DNA from 3 places in the Blautia faecicola genome. Region 1 is predicted to be linked to each of the others. Evidence: predicted binding sites of a transcription regulator. Region 1 holds the regulator's gene; each other region holds the start of a gene.

Region 1 (3,290 bases):
TGCTGGATGTGGATTTTTCGATGGATGGCGGTGTATTTGCCATCCTGGGAGCATCCGGATGTGGAAAAAGTATGACGTTAAAATGTATCGCAGGGATCGAACGCCCGGATGAGGGAAGAATCGTACTGAATGACCGGGTATTGTTTGACTCGGAAAAACGGATCAATCTGCCGCCACAGAAACGAAAAGTCGGATATATGTTTCAAGATTACGCATTGTTTCCCAACATGAATGTGGTACAGAACATTCAGGCGGGGATGGGAAGAAAGCCGGATCCGAAGAAAGTCAGAGAGTATATCACAGGATTTCAGCTTGGCGGACTGGAAAATCACATGCCGGGTCAGCTCTCCGGCGGACAAAAACAGCGTGTGGCGATGGCACGTATGCTGGCTTCGGAGCCGGAAGTGCTGCTTCTGGACGAACCGTTTGCTGCGCTGGACAGCTATCTGAAATGGAAAATGGAACAGCAGATGCTGGAACTTTTGCAGGAGGTACAGAAGCCTGTACTTTTCGTATCACACAGCAGAGATGAGGTCTACCGGCTGTGTGATACGGTCAGCTGTATCAACCAGGGACGGATGGAAGTGATCGAACCGGTAAAAGAATTTTTCCGGAATCCGAAGACGAAGACGGCGGCACTTTTATCCGGTTGTAAAAATATCTGTGCGGTGGAAGCCATGGAAAGCCACAAAGACGGAAACTGGCTCTGGGCAGCAGAGTGGGGCGTCGCCCTTCGGGTATCCAAAGAAGCCCTGCAGGCGCAGACGATCGGAATCCGCGCCCATTATTTTACAGGAGAAAAACCGGTGGAAGGCAATTACAGCGAGTTTCCGGTGGGTGAATACCGGATCATGGAAGATCCTTTTGAGTGGAATGTCTCTTTTCGAAAAGACGATTCCTGTGAGTGGCTGCAATGGAAAACAGCGAAAACCGACTGGGATCCTTCGGATGGAGTGCCCAAGGTGCTGTATGTGAAAGAAGAAGACCTGTTGCTGCTGGATGTCGGTACAGCCGGACGAGACTGAGAGAACAGCAATATGACAGAAATTATGTCTGGAGAAAAATGTTGTAGCTGTCAGAAAAACAGCTACAGTTTCTTCAGGCATTTTTTCTCATCGATTTCCACCAGAATAATATCTTCCCCGATCTGACAGATACATTCCCAGGGGATGCAGAATTCGCTGTCCCTTCCGAGAAAACAGCAGAATTTTCCGGGACCGGGAATGATGAGGGCGGTAATCTGCCCGTTACACGGATCAAATTCCACATCCACAGGGCAGCCAAGGGTTTTACAGTTGCAGGTATTGATGACTTCTTTTTGTTTCAGATCAATAATTCGCATAAAAATCCTGAATCTTATCTTTCTTTTATAATAATTATATGTTTTGTGGACAATTGTCTTGACGATGAGTTTGCGATTATATTATGATGAGAAGAGATAGAGCATCCGCTGCGTGAGGGGACGCAGGAGAGATGCCGGTTGTAGGAAAAGTAACTGTGAAGACACGGAACAGTTACTGGGAAAATAAGAAAACTGTGAGAAAATTGAACGGGAATAAGGGGACACGAGAGAATACCGGACAATCAAAGTCAGTTTGCGGAAAGAGAAGGATAAAATATGAAGTGTCCGTTTTGTAATCAGGATAATACCCGGGTTGTGGATTCCCGCCCGGTGGATGACAATACTGCCATCCGGAGAAGAAGAATGTGTGATGCGTGCGGAAAACGATTTACCACTTATGAGAAAGTAGAGACGATTCCGCTGATCGTGATCAAAAAAGACCAGAACAGAGAGCAGTTTGACCGGTCAAAGATTGAGGCGGGTGTACTGCGTGCCTGCCACAAACGTCCGGTATCTGCAGAACAGATCCACAAGCTGGTGGACGAGGTGGAAACCGAGATCTTCAATCTGGAGGAACGGGAGATTCCGAGTTCTGTGATCGGAGAGATCGTGATGGATAAACTCAAAGACCTGGAAGCAGTTGCCTATGTGCGTTTTGCTTCGGTATACAGAGAATTTAAAGATGTCAATACCTTTATGGATGAACTGAAGAAGATTCTGAAATAAATGGAAATTTGACAAGCGCACCATTGTGCGTTACAATAAAAAAAATATGTAATCCACTGAATTAGTGTGATAAAGTAAAAAAATGAAAACGAATGGAGGCAGATACTAATGAAGACTTTTGATAAATCTTCCAAACTGGATAACGTATTATACGATGTAAGAGGGCCCGTGGTGGACGAGGCGGCCAGAATGGAAGCGGATGGTCTCAGTATTCTGAAATTGAATATCGGTAATCCGGCTCCATTTGGTTTTAATGCACCGGAAGAAGTGATTCTGGATATGAGACAGTCCTTATGGGACTGCCAGGGATACTCGGATTCGAAGGGACTGTTTTCCGCAAGAAAAGCGGTTATGCAGTACTGTCAGTTAAAGCAAATCCCGGATGTGACGATGGACGATATTTACACCGGTAACGGCGTCAGTGAGCTGATCAACCTGAGTATGCAGGCACTGTTAAATGACGGTGACGAGATCCTCATCCCGGCACCGGATTATCCGTTGTGGACGGCAACAGCTACACTGGCAGGCGGTAAAGTGGTGCATTACATCTGTGACGAAGAGTCTGACTGGAATCCGGATATTGCGGATATCAGAAGTAAGATCACAGACAGAACAAAAGCAATCGTTATCATCAACCCGAACAACCCGACCGGAGCTTTGTATTCGAAAGAAATTCTGGAAGAGATCGTGAAGATCGCAGAAGAGTTCGGACTGATCATCTTCTCCGATGAGATCTATGACCGTCTGGTGATGGATGGACTGAAACATATTTCCATCGCATCGATCGCGCCGAAAAATGTGTTCTGCGTGACCTTCAGCGGACTGTCCAAATCCCATATGATCGCAGGTTTCCGTGTGGGCTGGATGGTATTAAGCGGAAATAAAAAAGCAGCAGCAGGTTATATCGAGGGAATCAAGATGCTTTCCAATATGCGCCTTTGTTCGAATGTACCAGCACAGTCGATCATTCAGACGGCGCTTGGCGGATATCAGAGCGTAGAAGAGTATCTGCAGCCGGGCGGAAGAATCTATGAACAGAGAGAAGTGATCTATAAACTGTTGAATGATATTCCGGGAGTATCGGCGAAGAAACCGAAAGCCGCATTCTACATTTTCCCGAAACTGGATGTGGAGAAATTTAACATCTACGACGACGAAAAATTTGCACTGGATCTGCTGAGAGAGAAGAGAATCCTGATTGTACATGGTGGCGGATTCAACT
Region 2 (3,290 bases), 400 kb from region 1:
AAGAGAAGATGAAAACATATCTGGAACAGTATCCGGAAGACGAGGCGGCACTCCGGGAGAACGAGTTTCTTTCTACCAGATAGGAGGAAAAAGACATGTATGAGATGGGGGAACAGCTGGAACGGGTGATTCTGGCAGGCGTGCAGACGCATGAGTCTGATGATACCGTACAATCTTTATATGAACTGAGAGAACTGGCAGAGACAGCAGGAGCGGTCACTGTGGGAACGATCATGCAAAGCAGAGAGACGATTCATCCGGCAACGTACCTTGGAAAAGGAAAGCTGGAGGAGTTAAAGGAACTGCTGTATGACCTGGATGCTACCGGCGTGATCTGCGACGATGAGCTTTCCCCTGCCCAGTTAAACAACCTGGAACAGGAGCTGGAATGCAAAGTGATGGACAGAACGATGGTCATTTTGGATATCTTTGCACAGAGGGCAAAAACCAGCGAAGGAAAGATCCAGGTGGAACTTGCCCAGTTAAAATACCGGGCGGCACGGCTGGTCGGTATGCGAGCCTCCCTGTCCCGTCTGGGCGGTGGGATCGGTACACGTGGACCCGGAGAGAAAAAGCTGGAGATGGACCGTCGACTGATCCACAGCCGGATCGGTCAGTTAAAAGAACAGCTCGAACAGGTGCAGAAGCACCGCGAACTGATCCGCAGCCAGCGGGATAAGAGCCAAGTGAAGGTGGCGGCGATCGTAGGATACACCAACGCAGGCAAATCCACGTTGCTCAATACGATGACACAGGCAGGGGTTCTTGAGGAAAATCAGTTGTTTGCCACGCTGGATCCAACCACAAGGGCACTGGATCTTCCGGGAAAACAGCAGATTCTTCTGACGGATACCGTAGGATTTATCCGGAAACTGCCGCATCATCTGATCGAGGCGTTTAAAAGTACGTTGGAGGAAGCAAAATACGCGGACATGATCCTCCATGTGGTGGATGCGTCCAACCCGCAGATGGATGAGCATATGCAGGTGGTCTACGATACCCTGCGACAGCTTGGCGTGTCGGATAAGAAAGTGATCACACTGTTTAACAAACAGGATCTGTGTACGGATAAGGAACAGCTCAGAGATTTTCAGGCGGATCATGTGCTCCAGATCTCGGCAAAGAACGGACAGGGACTCGAGGAGTTAAAGGAACTTCTCGCGGAGGTTCTGCGCGAAGGACAGATCTATATCGAGCGTCTGATTCCGTACGATCAGGCTGGGATTATTGCCCGGATCCGAAGACACGGACAGGTGGTACAGGAAGAATTTCTGGCGGAAGGAATTTCTCTGAAGGCATATGTGCCGATGGAGGTTTACAGTCAGATCTGAGAAAAGAAGAAAGAAGAGGGAAAAGCCCTATAGAAAGGCGGTTTTCTCTCTTTTCAAGGTTACATAACATTACTACCATATATTGTGCAAGTAGAAAATACGACACAATATATGGTAGTTTTTTGTATTGACAGAGAAAGAACGGTTTGCTACTATAGTAGTCGACACATCCGCCAAACAAAGTTTCGGAAAGCGTCAGAAGCAGGAAGACACACATCCGTGTATCTTGCAAAAGCAACAGGAAAAGAGGATGGAAGAATGTTTAATGTTATAAAACGTGATGGGGAAGTCGCAGCGTTTCAGCTGAGTAAAATTACACAGGCGATCGAGAAAGCGTTCCAGGCGCAGGAAAAACAGTATACGCCGGATATGATGGAGATGCTCGGACTGCGGGTAACTGCGGATTTCCAGAATAAGATAAAAAAAGACCAGGTGTCTGTGGAAGATATCCAGGACAGTGTGGAAAATGTTCTGATCCAGTGCGGTTATTCAGAAGTGGCAAAAGCTTATATTCTCTACCGCAAACAGAGAGAAAAAGTAAGAAATATGAAATCCACGATTCTGGACTATAAAGAAATCGTAAACAGCTATGTGAAAGTGGAAGACTGGCGTGTCAAAGAGAACTCTACAGTGACGTATTCCGTCGGTGGTCTGATCTTAAGCAACTCCGGAGCGGTAACAGCAAACTACTGGCTGTCCGAGATCTATGACAAAGAGATCGCAGACGCACACAGAAACGCAGATATCCATATTCACGACCTTTCCATGCTGACCGGATACTGTGCCGGCTGGTCGTTAAAACAGCTGATTAAAGAGGGATTAGGGGGAATAGAAGGCAAGATCACTTCTGCTCCGGCAAAACATCTGAGCGTTCTGTGCAACCAGATGGTCAATTTCCTTGGCATCATGCAGAACGAATGGGCAGGTGCGCAGGCATTTTCTTCTTTCGACACCTACCTGGCTCCGTTTGTAAAAGCAGACCATCTGACCTATCCGGAAGTGAAAAAATGTATCGAAGCTTTTATCTACGGCGTCAATACACCGAGCCGCTGGGGAACCCAGGCTCCGTTCTCCAACATCACACTGGACTGGACCGTTCCGGATGACCTGGCAGAACTTCCGGCGATCGTTGGCGGAAAAGAGATGGACTTTAAATACAAAGACTGTAAAAAAGAGATGGACATGGTCAACAAGGCATTTATCGAGGCGATGATCGAGGGCGATGCCAACGGCAGAGGATTCCAGTATCCGATCCCGACCTACTCCATCACAAAAGAATTCGACTGGTCTGATACCGAAAACAACCGTCTGCTCTTTGAGATGACATCCAAATACGGAACCCCGTATTTTTCCAACTATATCAACAGCGATATGCAGCCGAGCGATGTAAGAAGTATGTGCTGCCGTCTGCGTCTGGATCTGAGAGAACTGCGTAAAAAGACCGGAGGATACTTCGGTTCCGGCGAAAGCACCGGTTCTGTAGGCGTGGTAACGATCAATATGCCGCGGATCGCTTATCTGTCTCAGGATGAGGACGAATTTTATCAGCGTCTGGACCGTCTGATGGACATTTCCGCGCGTTCCCTGCACATCAAGAGAGAAGTGATCGGAAAACTGCTGGATGAGGGTCTGTACCCGTATACCAAGCGCTATCTGGGAAGCTTTGACAATCATTTCTCCACCATCGGTCTGGTGGGAATGAATGAGGCTGGTCTGAATGCAAGATGGCTTCGCGCGGATATGGCTGACGAGAAGACACAGAAGTTTACAAAAGACGTCCTGAACCATATGAGAGAGCGGCTGTCCGATTATCAGGAAGAATACGGAGAACTGTATAACCTGGAGGCAACACCGGCAGAATCCACCGCGTATCGCCTGGCAAAACATGACAAGAAACATTATCCGGATATCATTACCGCTGGTCATGAAGGAGATACTCCGTATTACACGAACAGCTCG
Region 3 (3,290 bases), 1.8 Mb from region 1:
GATGGAACAGGAAAAAATATTAGTGGTTCTTCCGGTGAGAGAAGAACAGAAAGATCGAATCAGAAACACCGCACCGGATGCGAAAGTAACCTACTGCCTGGAAGCAGAGGTGACGAAAGAGCAGGTGCAGGATGCAAATATTATTATCGGCAACGTAAAACCGGAATTCTTAAAAGATTCCCCGAATCTGCGCTGGATACAGTTAAATAATGCCGGAACCGAAGGATTCTGCGAGCCGGGTGTTCTGCCAAAACAGGCACAGCTGACCAATGCAACCGGAGCCTACGGAATGGCGATTTCTGAGCATCTGATCGCGATGCTGTTTGCTCTGCAGAAACGCCTGGACATTTACCATGACCAGCAAACAGACCACCGCTGGGAAAAACAGACCCATATGATGGTCACAGAGGGAAGCCATGTTCTGGTGATCGGCCTTGGAGATATCGGAACGACATTTGCAAGAAAAATGAAAGTACTGGGTGCACATGTGACCGGCATTAGAAGGAGCCAGAAACCAAAACCGGAGTACGTGGATGCACAATACACAATGGAAGCCCTGCCGGAACTGTTGCCGCAGGCAGATATCGTGGTAATGAGCCTTCCGGGATACAGCGATACCAAAGGTGTGATTGGAGAAAAAGAATTACAGTTGATGAAATCGAACGCAATTTTGTTAAATGTAGGTCGCGGAACCGCCATCGACAGTCTGGCACTTGCGAAAGCACTGCAGGGGCGAAGCATTTACGGCGCAGGTCTGGACGTCACCGATCCGGAACCACTTCCGGAAGATCACCCGCTGTGGAATGCTCCGCACTGTATCATTACCCCACATGTGTCCGGTGGATATGCACTGCCGGAGACACTCGAGAAGATTCTGAATCTTTCGATTGAGAACCTGGAACGTTACGAAAAAGGCGAAGCCCTTCACAATATCATTGACTTTTCCACTGGATATGTGAAACGGTAAGACAGGCGTTCGGAAAATTGCATAAAAAATAAAACAAAAAAAGAGAAGAATTTTCAGGGTTCTTCTCTTTCCTTTTGCAGATAACCGTGCTATACTGTTGTCTACAAAATGTTGTTTTGAAAAACAGAAAAAACACTATATATAGTAGTAAGGAGTGGAAACAATGGTATATATTATCAAGAAGGACGGCACAAAAGAAGAGTTCGATGCCAATAAGATCAAGCGTGCGGTCAATAAATCGGCAGGTCGTGTCATGTATCGTTTTACCGATGACGAGATCAATTTTATCTGTAAATATGCGACCGACCGTGCAGAAGCCATGTCCAGAGAACGCAAGGGCGGAAAGATCATGATCCAGGATATGCACAACATCGTGGAGGGCGCTCTGGAACAGGTGAACCCGGCAGTAGCAAAAAGCTATCGTGATTACCGGAATTATAAAGTAGACTTTATTCATATGATGGACGAAGTCTACACGAAAAGCCAGTCCATCCGTTATATCGGAGATAAGAGCAACGCCAACACCGACAGTGCACTGGTAGCAACAAAACGAAGTCTGATCTTTAACGAGCTGAACAAAGAATTATACAGAAAATTCTTTATGAACCGGAACGAACTGCAGGCATGCAAAGATGGTTATATTTACATCCACGATCAGTCTGCGCGTCTGGATACAATGAACTGCTGTCTGTTTGATGTGGGATCTGTTCTGCGTGGTGGATTTGAGATGGGAAATGTCTGGTACAACGAGCCGAAGACCCTGGACACCGCATTTGACGTTATGGGTGATATCATCCTCAGTACCGCAGCACAGCAGTACGGCGGATTTACCGTACCGGAAGTAGACAAGATCCTGTCTCCGTATGCACAGAAAAGCTATAACAAATATTATGAAGAATTCCTGAAATATTCCGATCCGTCCTGGGAAGGAAGAGAAGAAAAGGGTCGTGTATATGCCTGGGAAAAAGTCTGCCGTGACTGTGATCAGGGATGGCAGGGAATTGAATATAAATTAAATACCGTTGGTTCCTCCCGTGGCGACTATCCGTTTGTTACTGTGACACTGGGACTGGGAACGGGAAGATTTGAAAAAATGATCTCAAAATCTCTGCTGAAAGTCCATATGGGCGGACAGGGAAAAGCCGGACATAAAAAACCGGTACTGTTCCCGAAGATTGTGTTCCTGTATGATGAAGAGATCCATGGAGATGGAAAAGAATGTGAAGATGTCTTTGAGGCAGGTGTTGCCTGCTCTGCAAAAACCATGTATCCGGACTGGCTGTCCATGAGTGGCCAGGGATATATTTCCAGCATGTACAAAAAATATAAAAAAGTAATCAGCCCGATGGGGTGTCGTGCCTTCTTAAGTCCGTGGTATGAGCGTGGCGGTATGGAACCGGCAGATGAAAACGATGTGCCTGTCTTTGTCGGTCGTTTCAACATCGGTGCGGTCAGCCTGCATCTTCCGATGATCCTGGCAAAAGCCCGTGCAGAGAACACAGATTTTTATGAAGTTCTGGATTTCTATCTGGAGATGATCCGCGGACTGCATAAGAGAACATACGATTACCTTGGTGAGATGCGTGCTTCCACGAATCCGCTGGCATACTGTGAGGGCGGTTTCTACGGAGGCCATCTGAAACCATCCGATAAGATCCGTCCGTTACTCCGTCCGATGACAGCCTCCTTCGGTATCACAGCACTGAACGAACTGCAGGAACTTTACAATGGTAAATCCATTGCCGAAGACGGAGAATTTGCACTGGAAGTGCTTCGTTATATCAATGATAAGATTAATGTATACAAAAAAGAGGATCAGATCCTGTATGCAATTTACGGAACACCGGCTGAGAGCCTTTGCGGTCTGCAGGTAGAGCAGTTCCGCAAGATGTACGGTATCGTGCGCGGGGTATCCGACCGTCCGTATGTGAGCAACAGTTTCCACTGCCACGTAACTGAGGATATTACTCCTATCCAAAAACAGGATCTGGAAGGAAGATTCTGGGAACTGTGCAACGGTGGTAAGATCCAATATGTCAGATATCCGATTTCCTACAATGTACATGCTATAAAAGCACTGATCCGTCGGGCGATGAATCTGGGTTATTATGAGGGTGTGAATCTGTCGCTGGCCTACTGCGACGATTGCGGACATCAGGAGCTCGAGATGGATGTCTGCCCGGTCTGCGGTTCCAGAAACCTGACCAAGATCGACCGTATGAACGGATACCTGTCCTACAGCCGTGTTCACGGAGATACCCGTCTGAACGATGCCAAGATGGCGGAGATCGCGGACAGAAAGTCAATGTAAAAACATCAGAAA

Evidence for each region. The regulator NrdR, encoded in region 1, represses ribonucleotide reductase genes. The targets are predictions, from matches to a motif close to CACAANATNTTGTG.
Region 2: ETP43_RS03935 (ribonucleoside triphosphate reductase) is a predicted target of NrdR. The motif match lies at 1,435-1,448, and genes of this name have one in related genera.
Region 3: nrdD (anaerobic ribonucleoside-triphosphate reductase) is a predicted target of NrdR. The motif match lies at 1,101-1,114, and genes of this name have one in related genera.

The regions. Positions count from the first base shown of each region.
Region 1 covers NZ_SDKC01000001.1:1,248,608-1,251,897, forward strand. The annotation lists gene ETP43_RS05590 (sulfate/molybdate ABC transporter ATP-binding protein) at 1-1,025, shown strand, start outside; gene ETP43_RS05595 (PRC-barrel domain-containing protein) at 1,088-1,342, opposite strand; gene nrdR (transcriptional regulator NrdR) at 1,619-2,068, shown strand; gene ETP43_RS05605 (aminotransferase class I/II-fold pyridoxal phosphate-dependent enzyme) at 2,177-3,290, shown strand, end outside.
Region 2 covers NZ_SDKC01000001.1:847,034-850,323, forward strand. The annotation lists gene ETP43_RS03925 (tetratricopeptide repeat protein) at 1-83, shown strand, start outside; gene hflX (GTPase HflX) at 96-1,331, shown strand; gene ETP43_RS03935 (ribonucleoside triphosphate reductase) at 1,590-3,290, shown strand, end outside.
Region 3 covers NZ_SDKC01000001.1:3,052,950-3,056,239, reverse strand. The annotation lists gene ETP43_RS13765 (D-2-hydroxyacid dehydrogenase) at 2-967, shown strand; gene nrdD (anaerobic ribonucleoside-triphosphate reductase) at 1,131-3,278, shown strand.